DNA from 4 places in the Levilactobacillus sp. genome. Region 1 is predicted to be linked to each of the others. Evidence: predicted binding sites of a transcription regulator. Region 1 holds the regulator's gene; each other region holds the start of a gene.
What was found. Region 1 encodes NrdR, which represses ribonucleotide reductase genes. Its sites were predicted from a motif close to ACACNATATATNGTGT; they were not measured.

Region 1 (3,783 bases):
ATGCCGCTGATTCATTAACTGTTGCATGGTCTTACTCAAGTCTTCCATCGGTTATGCCTCCTTCCCATCGTTACTGTGTGCTTGGAGCTTGGCGATCCGCGCCTGCAACTGCTTTTGTTGCTGCTCGGATAGCTTGGCTTGTGTCGCGGACGGCTTGGCAGCGGGCTTTTTGGCCCAATCCGGCAGCGTCTCCTTGACGGTCGGTTGCCGGCGACGAGATTGCCGCGGCTGTTGGGCCGCCTGTTGCCGTTCACGAATCTTCTTGATGGCCAACTGCGGCGTCGTCACTTTGCTCTTACTCCAGTCGTTTGCAATCGTATCCATCAAGTTTTTGTTCAACGTCGGCCGTTCTTCATCGACCAACACGTGATAGATCATGAGATTCAAGACGGCATCGGGAAACAACTGACGACTGACCAGGTCGCGGACGATTCGCTGTTCGCCATCCGTCACGAACCCGCCGTTCTTTTGTTTGATGCCTTGCAAAAATAAGGCGGGCACGGACTTGCTGGCCACGGTGATCAACGTTTGCTCGGCCGAACTCAGCCGCTCACCAGTGGGCTGGGTCGTCGTTGGGGATGTGGCCGCTGGCTGACCCCGGTGTTGCCGCGAGAAGTCTTGGGCAATCACGCGTTTGAACTGCTCAGGGTCAAATTGATTGGTCGCCAGATCCGTGGCATCCCCCACGTATCTGGCCATGGTCACCTCATCCAGGTTATAGGTGGCGTGCTCCGTCAAGAGCAATTGCCGGTAGCTACGCAACGCCTTGGTGTCGATGAACGAATGTTCCAAGATTTCCCCCAGCAATTTGAAGTCAAAATCCTCGTGGGACGTCGGCGTCAATGCCGGCGCGGCGTCGTCATTGGGGAGGTCTTCGCGTGTGGCCGTAATGGCGGCCGGTAAGCGGTTGAGTTCCTGACCATCCACGTGAAAGACGTCGAGAAAGTTCTTGGTAATGTCTTGTTCATCTGACGCAGTTTGCGGTTTCACGGTATTGACGGTCACCAGCGTCCGGTAGGCCTCTTCGCCGATTACACCGAGCAGCTGCACGCTCAATAAATCATCGCGGAAAAAATCTGCCGGAGCTAAGGGCGCCTGCAATTCGTAAACGAAACTGGTCAGCTCCCCTGACGTTTTGACCTTGGTCGTCAGCAAGCCGGTCGCTTCCAGCCGCAAGCGCGCCTCGTAGAAATGTGCCAGGTCCATCCCCAGCAACCCCAACAAGGTGGCATGGCGCTGGTACTCCCCGCGTTTGGGAAGCCAAAAAAGGGCCGAGTACAGCCCCGCGGCACTCGGTCCCACAATCGGCTGGTAAAGCTGGGTCAACGTTTGCCAACTCTGATCGGTCAAGCGATCCGCTAACCGCACCAAAAAGCCCGTTCGTGGTTTTAATTGGTGCCAGGAATTTTCCATGCTTTACTTCGCCTCACTTTGTCCCTGGTCTGATTCATGCTTTTTTTCTTTTTGTTTGTCTTTGGCCAGCATATCCTTCAACTCGTTGAAGAAGACACCGGTATCCTTGAATTGCCGATAAACGCTGGCAAAGCGAATGTAGGCGATTTCGTCAACGTCGACCAGACGATTCATGACGTATTCCCCAATCAACTGACTGGAGATCTCATTGACGCCTAACGCGCGAATCTTGTTTTCCACTTCGTCGACGATATTGGTCATGACATCCATGCCCACTGGGCGTTTTTCAGCGGAACGAATGATGCCTCGCAGGATCTTCTCCCGATTGAACTCTTCTCGCGTCCCATTTTTCTTGATCACTAGCAGCGGCGTAACTTCAACCCGCTCAAACGTCGTGAACCGAAAACCACAGTTCTCGCACTCACGACGGCGGCGAATCACGCGCCCGTCGTCGGTGGGTCGACTATCAACGACCCGCGATCCATTATGATGACAGTGTGGACACTGCATTATTGTTCACCTCGTTTTAAATGGTTACTGTTGCCAAACTTATTGGCGTCAAGCCATTTTACCACTTGTTGGCGTGTTTGGGCAATCGTTCCCCCGTTATCAATAACCACGGTGGCCTGCGCGATTTTCTTAGCAAGCGGCCACTGCCGATCCATTCGCGCCTGTGCATCCGCCGCCGAAAGCCCGTCACGCGCCATTAACCGCTGCTTTTGTGTTGGCACATCGGTCGCTACGACCATGACGTGATCGACCAGATGAATCAGGTAACCTACCTCAAAAAAAGTTGGCGCGTCGATCATGACGACCGGCACTTGTTGGGCCTTGGCCGCCGCTAATTCTCGGCGAATCTGCGCTTGAATCAACGGTGCCGTAATGGCTTCCAGCTTCTTCAATTCGGCCGGCTGGGTGAAGACCCACTGGCCCAATTTCTTCCGGTCCAAGCCCGCTTCCGTCACGAAGTCCGCCCCAAAGGTCTGCGCAATCTGCTGCAGACCCTGCGTTTTGGGCGCAACGACTTGCCGGGCAATGATGTCGGCATCGATCACGGGAATGCCCGCCGCGCGCAGCCACGCGCTCACGGTCGATTTTCCCGTCGCAATGCCCCCGGTCAATCCCCATACCTCAGTCATCTGTCAACGCCTCCAATGCGTCTAGCGGCACCGGCTGACACCGCGGGCAATAGTGCGTCCCTCGCTGGGCCACCTTGATTTTCACGATTTCGGTCCCGCAACGCTCACAGGGTTCCCCCTCGCGGCCATAGACATGCAGGTGGTTTTGAAATTGCCCCGCTTCGCCAAAGGCCGTGGAAAACGAATGCACGGTGGTCCCGTGACCCTGAATGGCCAGGCCAATTTCCGTAATAATACTTTGCCGTAGCGTCTCTAACTGGTCATCGGACAGTTCGTCGGCCGGCGTTAAGGGATTGATCTTCGACAGCCACAGCACCTCATCAGCATAAATGTTGCCCAACCCCGCGATTTTCGACTGATCGAGCAAGAAGGGCTTGACCACCTTGTGTGACTTGTGAAAGATCTGTTGCATATACGCCAGCGTCAGCGTGGCTTCGGTGGGTTCTGGTCCCAATTTGCCCAATGATGGTAAGGCCGTGCCTTCCGTTCCCGTCGGCACCAGACGCATGCGGCCGAACTTACGGGTGTCCGTGTAGCGCAGGTCGCGCCCATCGGTCAGATGAAAGACCACATGGGTGTGCTTGGTAATGGGACTGCCGGTCGGTTGCACGTCATATTTGCCTTCCATCCGCAAATGCGAGACCATCGTCAGCTCGCCACTAAAGCGAAATAACAGGTACTTGCCCCGCCGGTCGATACGCTCGATCTGCCGGCCAATCAACTCCGCGGTAAACACTTCGGCTTCCGGCGTGACCATTTTTCCATAATAGACGTCAACGTGGTCGATCGTGGCGCCTTGAACCAGGCGGGTCAATCCCCGTCGAACCGTTTCAACTTCAGGTAATTCTGGCATCGCTTATCGTCTCCCTTACCGCTATTTCGCGTCGTACCAGGTCGGACCGTAGTGGCTTTCCACCTTCAGCGGGATCTCCAGCTTAACGGCTGAATCCATCACGCTAGGCACCAACTTGGCCAACGTCTCAATCTCTTCGGCAGGGGCCTCAAAGATCAGTTCATCGTGGACCTGCATCAACATCGTGGCCTGCAGATCCTTGATGGCATCTTCCATCTGGATCATGGCAATCTTAATAATGTCGGCGGCACTTCCTTGAATTGGCGTGTTCATGGCCGTCCGTTCAGCAAATGACCGCTGATTGAAGTTACGCGAATTGATGTCTGGCAAATACCGCCGCCGATGGGCAATCGTCTCCACGTATCCCTGTTCCTTGGC
Region 2 (3,783 bases), on a different contig from region 1:
TGTTTTCAATTGCGAAACCTCCTGAAATAAGTCATGATAGGATTTAACGGTTTTGACAGCGGTGGGCCAGCCAGCAACTGGGCTGCGCTGTCCCAGGCCGCTACGGCCAATGGAATGGTGCCCACCGCTGTATGGTTAAAGTATAACGCATTTAGCGGGGAACTGGAAAAGAGGGAAATGGGAATGGAACGAATTTTAGAAACAGCCCGGGTCCGGCTACGGCCACTAACGGAAAGCGACTTGCCCGGCTATCAGCGCCTGTTGACGATACCCGCGGTGGCGGCGGCTAATGGGTCACCGGCTGACGTATCCTCGGCGCAGATCAAACGTTGGCTAGCGGCCGACCGTCAAAGTCCCTTTGCCTTTACGATTGAGGACAAGAGTACCCAGCGGTTCATGGGAACGATTTTATTTTACCAGCACCAAACGGACACCGGGGCGCCCAGTGATGACGCTTACGACCTGGGGTATTTCCTAGATCCCGTTGACTGGGGGCAGGGCCTCATGCCCGAAGCCTTGGCTGGAAGCCTGTTGTTAGTTCAACGGGCAAAGCAACGCCCGCAGACGGTTTGGGCGACGTGCTTAGTGACCAATCACCGTTCACAACGGGTGCTTGAAAAGCTTGGTTTCACGGTGGTTTTACCGCATTTTGAAGCCCCAACGATTGGGGGTCAAGCGGCGACACCTGAACGACTTTATCGCTTAGATTTACTGGCCGAGAAAAATTAATGGGCACTTTTTTAAGGTTTCGTCTTGCAATGTGAGTTGGGGATGGTATACTACAAAGTATCGAATAGAAGAGGCGCGACCAACAAGAGTCGCTTTCCGGAGATGGGTCACATCACTGAAGGAAAGTTAAAGGGGCGGTCGCCGAAATCAACACGTGAGGGCATAGCGTGGTGGTTGGGTCCTGGTTCAACAGATCAGGGACTGTCGCAGCCAAATATGGGTTGCGGGGCGCTTTCAACGATATTGACTTGGAATAATGAAACTTCCAATCTCTTTCGCGGGCTTTTCTGGCGAAGGAGATTTTTTTATTGGCCCGGGTCGTTTCGAGGAAGTCCTTCTAATCATGAAGGAGGAAATTTTTATGGAACAGAATATGACAAACGCAACAACCAGCATGGCCTCTGATCAGGTCAAGCGGGGACTCAAGACGCGTCACGTGTCAATGATCGCGTTAGGTGGCTGTATCGGGACTGGGTTATTCGTTGCCAGTGGGTCAGCAATTTCCACCGCCGGTCCTGGTGGTGCGTTAGCTGCCTACGTGGCCATGGGGCTGATGGTTTACTTCCTGATGACCAGTTTGGGCGAAATGGCCACCAACATGCCAATCTCCGGGTCGTTTGCGGCGTATTCAGCCAAGTATGTTGATCCAGCCTTAGGGTTTGCGATGGGCTGGAACTACTGGTTCAATTGGGCCATCACCGTGGCCGTCGACATTTCGACCGCTGCGTTAGTCATGAAGTTCTGGTTACCCGGGGTCCCAAGTTGGATCTGGAGTGCCGTGGCCTTGGCCGTCGTCTTTATCATCAACGCCCTAGCCGTCCAAGCTTTCGGTGAAACGGAATTTTGGATGTCGTTGATCAAGGTCGTTACGATCTTTATCTTCTTGGCCGTTGGGTTGATGACCATCGTGGGCATCATGGGTGGTCACGCCACTGGCTTAGGTAACTTCACCTACAAGAAGGCGCCATTCGTTGGTGGCTTCCCTGCCATTTTGAGTGTGTTCGTGGTTGCCGGGTTCTCGTTCCAAGGAACTGAATTAGTCGGGATTACGGCTGGTGAATCTGAAGATCCTGCACACAGTGTTCCTAAGGCAATCAATTCTGTTTTCTGGCGAATCATTTTATTCTACATCTTAGCCATCTTTGTTATCGCCGCTGTCTTACCTTACACCAGTAAGGACCTGTTGGGTTCATCTGCCAGTGACATCGCCATCAGTCCCTTCACGTTGGTCTTCCAGCGTGCCGGCTTGGCCGCTGCCGCTAGTGTCATGAACGCGGTTATCTTGACGTCAGTCATTTCCGCCGCTAACTCCGGGATGTACGCTTCCACGCGGATGTTGTACTCCTTGTCTAAGGAAGGTTACGCCCCACGGTTGTTTGAACGGACTGGGAAGAATGGGATTCCTTATCCTGCCTTGTTCGCCACGACCATTGTTGCCGCATTGACCTTCATCAGTAGTATTGCCGGTCCAGAAATTTACATGTGGTTGGTTGCTGCGAGTGGTTTAACCGGCTTCATTGCTTGGTTCGGTATTGCCTTATCGCATTACCGGTTCCGCCGCGCATTCATCAAGCAAGGGCACAAGTTGTCCGAACTGAGTTACCATGCAAAGTGGTTCCCAGTTGGCCCAATCTTAGCCTTGGCACTGTGTGTGGCCGTCATTGTTGGGCAAGACCCACAATCCTTCTTCTCAGGTAACTGGGAACAAGTGCTGGTCACTTACATTAGTGTGCCACTGGTCTTGATCCTCTACATTGGCTACAAGATCAAGAAGCACACTAAGTTGATTCCACTGAGTGAAGTCGACGTTTCCCCAGTGCACCGCGATGGGACGCTGAAGGAAAACAAGTAGTGTTGTGACAAACGATTATCTGAAATTAAGTGTGGGCACACGAAATTTTAAATAAAAATTGACGGCGTCTAAGCTGGACACTTCCGGCTTGGACGTCGTTTTGTGCCCAGTGAGATTAAGAAAATGGCCACGACATATTGTCTTTTATCCGGGAGGTTGGTACAATATGTGGTGTTGAATTTTTGGACGGGGTCAGTGGCGCAAATGCCTACCGGACCCAGTTTACGTAGAGATAGGGGGTTCCGGTGGCTGCGGTCACGGACCCGGTGTATTTAAAGGAGAAGATTGCATGCTTGTATTATCGGGAACTATTGGCGCTGGCAAAACGAGTTTAACCACTTTGTTAGCCGAACACTTAAACAAACCAGCATTTTACGAATCAGTGGATGACAACAAGATCTTGCCACTGTTCTACCAGAACCCGCAGAAGTATGCTTTCTTGTTACAAATTTACTTCTTAAACAAGCGGCTGGACAGCATCAAGGCTGCCAACGCCGACGATGAAAGTGTCTTGGATCGGTCAATCTTTGAAGATTCCTTGCTCTTTCACTTGAACGCCGACTTGGGCCGGGCTACTAGTACGGAAGTCGACATTTACGATTCCTTACTGGCTAACATGATGCAAGAATTACCAGACGCCACGCACAAGAAGAACCCCGACTTATTGATCCACATCAACATTTCGTTTGAAACGATGTTGGAACGCATCAAGAAGCGTGGGCGTTCATACGAACAAATCGATCACGATCCGAGCCTGTACAAGTACTACCAAGAACTGGACCAACGTTACGTGGATTGGTACAACGCTTACGACAAGTCCCCTAAGATGCAAATCGACGGCGACAAGCTGGACTTCGTGGAAGACCCCGCAGCCCGCAAGCAAGTGCTCCAACTCATCGACGAAAAGATCGCCTCACTCTAGGTTTTAGTGGCAACGTGGCCGGGGCTGGCCGCCTACCGTTGCGCGAAAGTTGTGCTGGAACGCGGTGGGCGGACCAGTCGAGCCAAAGAGCGGTCTCGCCCTCGCTTTGAGCCGACAGTTCGCGTCTCAAAGACGCCAGTTCCCTAAGCGGCCAAGAACACCGCTAAGGGAACTCCCACGGCTGAGCACAACTTTCGCTCCACTCTCGGCTACGGTGGTGATAGTCACCACTACTAGCTGAGTGCGGACGAACTGTTGGCAGTCATCTTGGTTGATGCAA
Region 3 (3,783 bases), 550 kb from region 1:
CCGGGGCCATGTTCCCTTGGCAATCCGGTGAACACGGCGATGAACAGTCGCAAGTCACGCATTTGAACCCCCTGACCAACACCTGGGACCCCGACTACTCATCACTGCAACGGCACGTTTCTTTGGCCATTGCCTACAACGTCATCCTGTACTGCCGCATCACCGGCGATACCGACTTCATGGCCAAATATGGTCTAGAAATGCTACAAGAGATCGGGCAGTTCTGGCTCAGCAAGACCACACTGAACAACGCGAACCATCGCTACACCATCGACAAGGTCATGGGTCCCGATGAGTTCCACGAAAACTATCCCAATGCCGATACGACGGGACTGGCCAACAATGCCTACACCAATCTAATGGTCACCTGGCTGTTTAACCAGCTCAAAGAAATTCGACAAACTTTGACACCGGCGACATTGAAAGCGGTTGACCAAAAGACGCAGGTCACGGCCGAGACGCGCCAACAATTTGCGGCCGTCAGTCACCATTTGAAACTGGACATCAGCCCGGATGGCATCATCGGGCAGTTCGAGGGATACTTCAAGTTGCCGCAACTGGACTTCACCAAGTACCGGCAAAAGTACGGCGACATTTCTCGGATGGACCGGATTCTAAAGGCCGAGGGCAAGACGCCGGACGCCTATCAGGTCGCCAAGCAAGCCGATGCGCTGATGGTCTTATACAACCTCGACGCGCCGCAAGTGGCCGATCTCTTGCAACAACTGGGCTATGAGCTCCCGCACCACGCCTTGATCCAAAATCTCCAGTATTACCTGGACCGCACGACGCACGGATCCACGCTGTCACGCATCGTTTACGCGGCTTTGACGGCCATGGCGGGCAACATGGATCAGTCCTGGAAGCTCTTCTCACAGGCGTTGTTCTCTGATTACTACGATATTCAGGGGGGCACCACGGCCGAAGGCATCCACCTCGGCGTCATGGGGGCCGTCACATTGATGTCAACGCGCTACTACGCTGGTGTCGACGCCTTAGGGGAAGATTTGACCGTTAACCCTCACCTGCCGCAAGCCTGGGACGCGATTAAATTTAGCCACCTGCTACGTGGCACTCGTTACACCTTTGCGATTGACCACCATCACGTGACCGTGACGGCCGATCACGCCGCAACACTTAAAATTGGGCAACAACCTGTTTCACTAAAACCTAATGTTCCACAAACCATTACTTATTAAGGAGTGCTTCACATGACTAAGTTTGCTGATATTAAAGGATTTGTTTTTGACCTCGACGGTGTCATCACCGACACCTCCATTTTGCACGGAACTGCTTGGCACCAACTCGCCGATTCTTTAGGCGTGGCTTGGAGCGACGAACTCGCCAACGGCTTGAAGGGCATTAGCCGGATGGACTCTTTGGAAATGATCTTAAAGGCCGGTGGCAAGGAAAACGACTACACCCAAGCCGAAAAGGAACAACTGGCCACCCAAAAGAACACCAATTACGTGGCCGAAGTCGACAAGATGACGCCCGCTAACATTTTACCCGGTATGAAGGCCTTCTTGGATGACTTGCGTGCCAAGGGCTATCAACTGTCATTGGCGTCCGCTTCCAAGAACGCCCCACGGGTCTTGGGCAAATTACAACTGGCCGACTACTTCCCGAAGATCGTTGACCCAGCCAGCCTGACGCACGGCAAGCCGGATCCAGAAATCTACACCAAGGGTGCCGAACTGCTGAACCTGCCAGCCAACCAATGCATTGGGGTTGAAGATGCCGCCGCTGGTGTCGCTGCTATCAATGCGGCCGGTGAAGTCTCACTGGGCATTGGTGACGCCACGGAACTGGGCGCCGCTGACATGGTCTTCGCTGACACGGCAGAAGTGACCTTGGACAATATCGCGAAGAAATTGGGTTAATCTTGTGTGAGCACGCACCTGCCGTTACCGGGAGGCGGCGTGCTCTTTTGGACTTAAGCGTGTGACGACAGGCAACCACCTGTTGGCGCACGCTCCCCCTACTCTTACTAACGAAATCCACCGGCCATTGGTAACCCACCGTACCCTCGACTTTAGGTTTTTTTAACCACTGGCTAGTAGCCTTTCGTTTCATTCTAAAAAAACCACCACCGATCAAGAGACCGGTGGTGGCGTGGGTGAAGCTTATTTAACTGGCGTGCGGATGTCCTTTAAGGCATCGTCGATTTGGGCCAATACCAATTCCGTGTTCCCAGGAACGTCCAGATCATACTTTTGCAAGTCGATCTTGATCTTTGGGCTCACGTCGTAGTCGGCGAACCAGCCTTGGTAGGCCGTCCACATCTTCTTGTAGTAGGATTCCAATTCAGGATTGTCATCGAATTGTTCGTAGTCGCGGCCACGTTTCTTGATCCGGTGGAGGATCGTATCGAAGTCAGCGTCGGCGTATACCAACAAATCTGGGGCCTTCTTTGGCAATTCTTGCAATTCGTTCATCATGTTGTCCAGCAGGTTGAGGTAAACTTCCAGCTCAGTGTCCGTAATGTTGCCTTCTGCGTTGTTTTCCCGCGTGAAGAGCGCGTCTTCATAGATGGAGCGGTCCAAGACGTTGTTGTCGTCCGCTAGGGCTCGCTTGATCATGCTAAACCGCTTGTTCAAGAAGTAAATTTGTAACAAAAACCCGTATTGCTTCGGGTCCCGGTAGTAAAGTGGTAACACTGGGTTATCACCAACCGGTTCAAAAAATGCTTGAGTTTCCAAGTGTGACGCAATCTTTCCAGTAAGGGTCGTTTTACCGACACCGATCATTCCAGCTGTAATTATCACCATGATAGCCCCTCTTTAATTCAAAATACAAGATATAGTGTAACATAAAAACGGCAACTACTACATCTGCTTGGCAAAAAAATTACCGTCATTTCGTCAACTTTGGTTCTTGCTGTATAATGGAACCGCAACACGTCAACATTTAGGAGGTTAAATATGTATCAAGCAATCGTCTTTTTTGATTTGGATAGCACCCTGTTTGACGACCACAAGAACGTCTTGCCAGCCAGCATCGCTGCCATTCACGAAATGCAACAACATCATATTTTACCAGTTATTGCGACCGGAAGAAACATTTTTGAAATTCAATACGTCCTCGACGCCACCGGCATTGACTCCGTCGTCGGCGCCAATGGCAGTTACGTGCAGTTTGAAGGTAAGCGCCTGACTGCCTCAATCATTGATCAGCCCACGCTAGACGCCATCACAGCCTTTGCCAACGCGCATCATGACCCACTGGCATACTACAACCGCGCAGGCTTTCGGCTCAGCCAGGCTAATGCCGACACCACCGAAAACTTTCAGCTGTTGCGCCTGAATCCCGTGGTGGACCCCGAATGGTATCATCACCAAGAGATTAATTTCATCAACGTCTTCAACCGTGACAAGGACCAATTATACCACGATGAGTTCGCGGGTCAATTGGATTTAGTCCGCAATAACCCGCGTTGCCTAGACACCATGGTCCACGGTGTCAGCAAGCAGTCTGGTATCCAAGCCCTCTTGACCAACGCTGGCTTGCAAGATGTGAAAACGTACGCGTTCGGCGATGGGTACAACGACCTGCAAATGTTTGACGAGGTCGACGTCCCCATCGCCATGGGCAACGGCGTTCCAGAAGCCAAGGCTAAGGCGGCCTACGTCACCACGTCCAACACGACGGATGGCATCGTCCACGGCCTGCGCCATTTCGGCTTGATTCGCTAATTTGACGTTGCTGCCACAGAAAAGACAGTGTTCCGACACCTAAAATTGATGATACCAGTTGCCTGCGTCAGCCAGGGTTCCACCTGCT
Region 4 (3,783 bases), on a different contig from region 1:
GCGACCCGCAAACAGATTTTTGAGGTTGCTGAAGAGCTGAATTACACGAAGATGAAACGGCGCACGGCGACACCGAGCAAGCAGTTGAAGATTGCCATCGTCCAGTGGTATTCGAAAACCAAAGAACTGGATGATCTGTACTACATGTCGATTCGGTTGGGCTTAGAAAAGCGCTGTGAGGAACGACGCATCTTAGCGACCCGGACCTTTCAAAATGACCTGTCCGCCATTGACCCAGACGTCGACGCCATTGTGGCCATCGGTAAATTCAGTGATCAACAGGTCAGCGCGCTGGCCCAGTTGACGCCGAACCTGGTCTTTGTGGACCAAGATCAGCTGTGTCACGGCTACGACAGTGTGGTCACGGACTTCCGGTTCGCCGTGGAACAAGTGATTGATTTCTACGCCAAGCAGGGTCATGACCAGATTGGCCTGTTGTACGGTTCCGAATGGACCACGGACGGTAAATTAGAAGTCACGGATCCCCGCTACAAGGCTTTCAAACGGGAAATGACGGCGCGGCAAGCCTTCAATCCCGACTTGACCTTTGCCGGTGATTACACGAATCACTCCGGGTATCAGGAAATGCAAACGGCGATTGCCCAGTTGGGGAATCAGCTACCGAGCGCATTTTTCGTCACCAATGATCCCATGGCCGCGGGGGCTCTCAAGGCACTGCACGAAAACGACATTGACGTGCCACAACGGGTGAGTCTCTTTAGCTTCAATGACACCACGATTGCCAAGTACGTGTTCCCAGAGTTGAGCAGTGTGCACGTGAACACGGAACTGCTGGGCGCAACGGCGGTGGACTTGGTCGAAAACCGTTTGCAGACTGGTCGGACTACACCACAGTTGGTTACTGTGGGGACTGAGCTGATGTTGCGCGAGAGCACGCGCGAGTCATAACGATGAAGTGAATGAGCGACAGTGTCAGGTTGAGGCCGGCCGCCTACCGTTCGCCCAATCCGGGCTGAGACGGTCGAAAAGCGGTCTCGATAATGCGTGAATTGCACGCTTAGTGACGGCGTTATGGACGAATTAAATTTGAGTTGACAGAGAGTCTGGACTGCAGGTCCGGGCTTTTTTGTATTGGGGGTACAGCTACTTTCTCATATCCGGCCAATAAAGTCAATGGTGTTAATTATATAAATAAAATTATATCAACCAACCACTTCACGGCATGCCACAATCCCCCTCAGCGGCGCCCCTGGCCCTGATCTCTCTAGTCCAGGCAAGCACCCGCATTAGGAACGACTAAGCGACTCACGGCTTGTCAGAGCCAGTGGCGGGCTGTTTGACGGCAGGGAAGCCCAGTCTTAACCACTAGAAGTAGTGACTGTTAGAAGCGACCCCCTAGATATGGGGGTGACCATGCAAAATTGGAGCGGTTGGGTCACTGACCGACCAGACTTAAAATTTTTTAATTTCACCCGCGGCTGGTTCACCAACTTGATTGGCCAGGACTGCGGGTAGTTTACTACCGCCGGGTGTCGGTGGTTTGTCTCGGCTGGTTGACGCGTTCTGGCGGGAAACGGCTGAATTGTCCAATTACAATTAATTGGGCGGACGAAAAAAGTTGCATTTTGGCTCAGATTTGCTATTAACGGCTGGCCGGAAAATGTCTAGGGACAATTCAATTTAACCATATATTGTATTTGCCTGGCGAATGCGCTACTATATCTGGTATAGACTTTATGGACAGGAGAGATTGCTATGATGAACGTAGAAACCGCTGCGCCAGTACGGCTGACGCCAGAATTTATCGCCAAAACAGAAAATGAGGTAACACCACATTGGGGTGAACTCGGCTGGGTGACCTATAAGCGGACCTACGCTCGCTGGCTCCCGGATCAACAACGCAATGAAGAATGGCCGGAAACGGTCCAACGGGTGGTCGAAGGCAATATCAATTTGGACCCTCGGCTACAGGCCAAGGATGTGGATCCGCAAGTTATCGCCGATCTGACCCAAGAAGCGCAAAAATTATTCCGCTTGATCTACGGCCTGGCCGCAACGCCTTCTGGCCGGAACCTGTGGATCTCCGGGACCGACTATCAACATCGTAATGGGGATGCCTTGAACAACTGCTGGTTCATCGCCGTGCGGCCGCAACCATACGGAGATAGCCATATCGTTCCCAGCTATCTCAAGCCCCAACAGGTCGCTGCTTCCATGCCATTTTCCTTCATGTTCGACCAATTAATGAAGGGTGGCGGTGTCGGCTTCTCCGTGACGCCAGACAACGTGAGCCAAATGCCAGAAGTTGACAACGCCGTGGACCTGACGGTGGTCATCGATGCCGAAAGCGAGTCCTACGACGCGTCCGTCAAATTGGGTGCCGTGGATCGCTCGGAATGGATGCACAGCCACTCCCTGGCCGATGCGCGCTACTACCGCTTGCCGGATACGCGTGAGGGCTGGGTCTTGGCCAACGCCAACATGATCGATGCGCACTTTGACAGCACCAACCCCGACGGCAAGACCAAGGTCGTCTTGGATATCAGCGACATTCGGCCCAAGGATGCACCCATCCACGGCTTCGGGGGGACGGCTTCTGGTCCTATGCCATTGGTTGAAATGCTCTTTGACATCAACACCATCTTGAACGACGCGGTCGGCCGCAAGTTGACCGCCGTGGACTGCACGGATATGGGCAACATGATCGGTAAGACTGTCGTGGCCGGCAACGTGCGCCGTTCCGCTGAATTAGCGCTGGGTGGTGCCGAAGACGATGACTTTATTACCATGAAGCAAGACAAGGACAAGCTTTACCATCATCGGTGGGCGTCCAACAACAGTGTGGCCGTGGATAGTGCGTTTACTGACTACCAGCCCATCGCCGACTCTATCCAACACAACGGGGAACCCGGCATTGTCAATTTGGGTCTGTCCCGCGACTACGGCCGCTTGATCGATGGCCGTCAAGAAGGCATTGATGAGGCCGTTGAAGGGACCAATCCGTGTGGGGAAATTTCCTTGAGCAACGGGGAACCTTGCAACCTATTTGAAATCTTCCCGAGCGTGGCCGAAGAACAGGGCTGGCAACTCGAGGACGCCTTTGGCTTGGGCGCCCGGTACACCAAGCGAGTCACGTTTAGCCACTACGACTGGGAAGTCTCTCGTAACGCCATTCAAAAGAATCGGCGGATCGGCGTTTCTATGTCCGGGATTCAAGACTGGATCTTAAAGACCTTCAAACAACGCGTGGTCACGGGCTTTGAAGCCAAGCACGATGCGGAAACGGGCAAGACGTTCATGGCACCAATCTACAATCAGGCGGCCGTTCAGCGGTTCAGTGCGCTGTACGATGCCGTGGTGCAGGCCGATAAGGAGTACTCTGACACGCTGGGGTGCCAACCGTCCATCAAGCACACGACGGTCAAGCCTTCCGGGACAGTGGCCAAGTTGGCCGGCGTTTCCGAGGGGATGCACTTCCACTACGCCCGTTACCTGATTCAACGGATTCGTTTCCAGGACAGCGATCCCTTGTTGCCAGCTCTGGAGGCTAGTGGCTACAAGGTCGAACCCGACGTCTACAGCCAAAACACGATGTGCGTGGAATTCCCAGTGAAGGCCGCTCACGCCGACAACGCTGCTTTTGCGTCCGCCGGGGAAGTGTCGATCGCTGAACAATTTGCGACCCAAGCCTTCCTGCAAACGTACTGGTCCGACAACGCGGTCAGCTGCACCATCACCTTCCAACCAGAAGAGGGCGACCAAATCAGCGACCTGTTGCTCCAATACCGCAACACCATCAAGTCCACGTCCCTGTTGCCATAC

Region 2: a site for NrdR is predicted at 2,741-2,756, ahead of LKH74_RS08065 (deoxynucleoside kinase). Genes of this name have one in related genera too.
Region 3: a site for NrdR is predicted at 2,794-2,809, ahead of LKH74_RS02715 (deoxynucleoside kinase). Genes of this name have one in related genera too.
Region 4: a site for NrdR is predicted at 1,675-1,690, ahead of nrdJ (ribonucleoside-triphosphate reductase, adenosylcobalamin-dependent). Genes of this name have one in related genera too.

What each region holds. Positions count from the first base shown of each region.
Region 1 is NZ_JALCJA010000001.1:37,894-41,676, reverse strand. Features, by position in the region: gene dnaI (primosomal protein DnaI) at 1-48, opposite strand, end outside; gene LKH74_RS00270 (replication initiation and membrane attachment family protein) at 52-1,413, opposite strand; gene nrdR (transcriptional regulator NrdR) at 1,417-1,923, opposite strand; gene coaE (dephospho-CoA kinase) at 1,923-2,552, opposite strand; gene mutM (DNA-formamidopyrimidine glycosylase) at 2,545-3,405, opposite strand; gene polA (DNA polymerase I) at 3,427-3,783, opposite strand, start outside.
Region 2 is NZ_JALCJA010000004.1:248,793-252,575, forward strand. Features, by position in the region: gene LKH74_RS08050 (alpha/beta hydrolase) at 1-9, opposite strand, end outside; gene LKH74_RS08055 (GNAT family N-acetyltransferase) at 184-729, shown strand; lysine riboswitch at 790-971, shown strand; gene LKH74_RS08060 (amino acid permease) at 1,091-2,581, shown strand; gene LKH74_RS08065 (deoxynucleoside kinase) at 2,871-3,503, shown strand.
Region 3 is NZ_JALCJA010000001.1:590,909-594,691, forward strand. Features, by position in the region: gene LKH74_RS02705 (glycoside hydrolase family 65 protein) at 1-1,199, shown strand, start outside; gene pgmB (beta-phosphoglucomutase) at 1,212-1,883, shown strand; gene LKH74_RS02715 (deoxynucleoside kinase) at 2,127-2,771, opposite strand; gene LKH74_RS02720 (Cof-type HAD-IIB family hydrolase) at 2,925-3,695, shown strand.
Region 4 is NZ_JALCJA010000004.1:34,786-38,568, forward strand. Features, by position in the region: gene LKH74_RS07110 (LacI family DNA-binding transcriptional regulator) at 1-909, shown strand, start outside; gene nrdJ (ribonucleoside-triphosphate reductase, adenosylcobalamin-dependent) at 1,720-3,783, shown strand, end outside.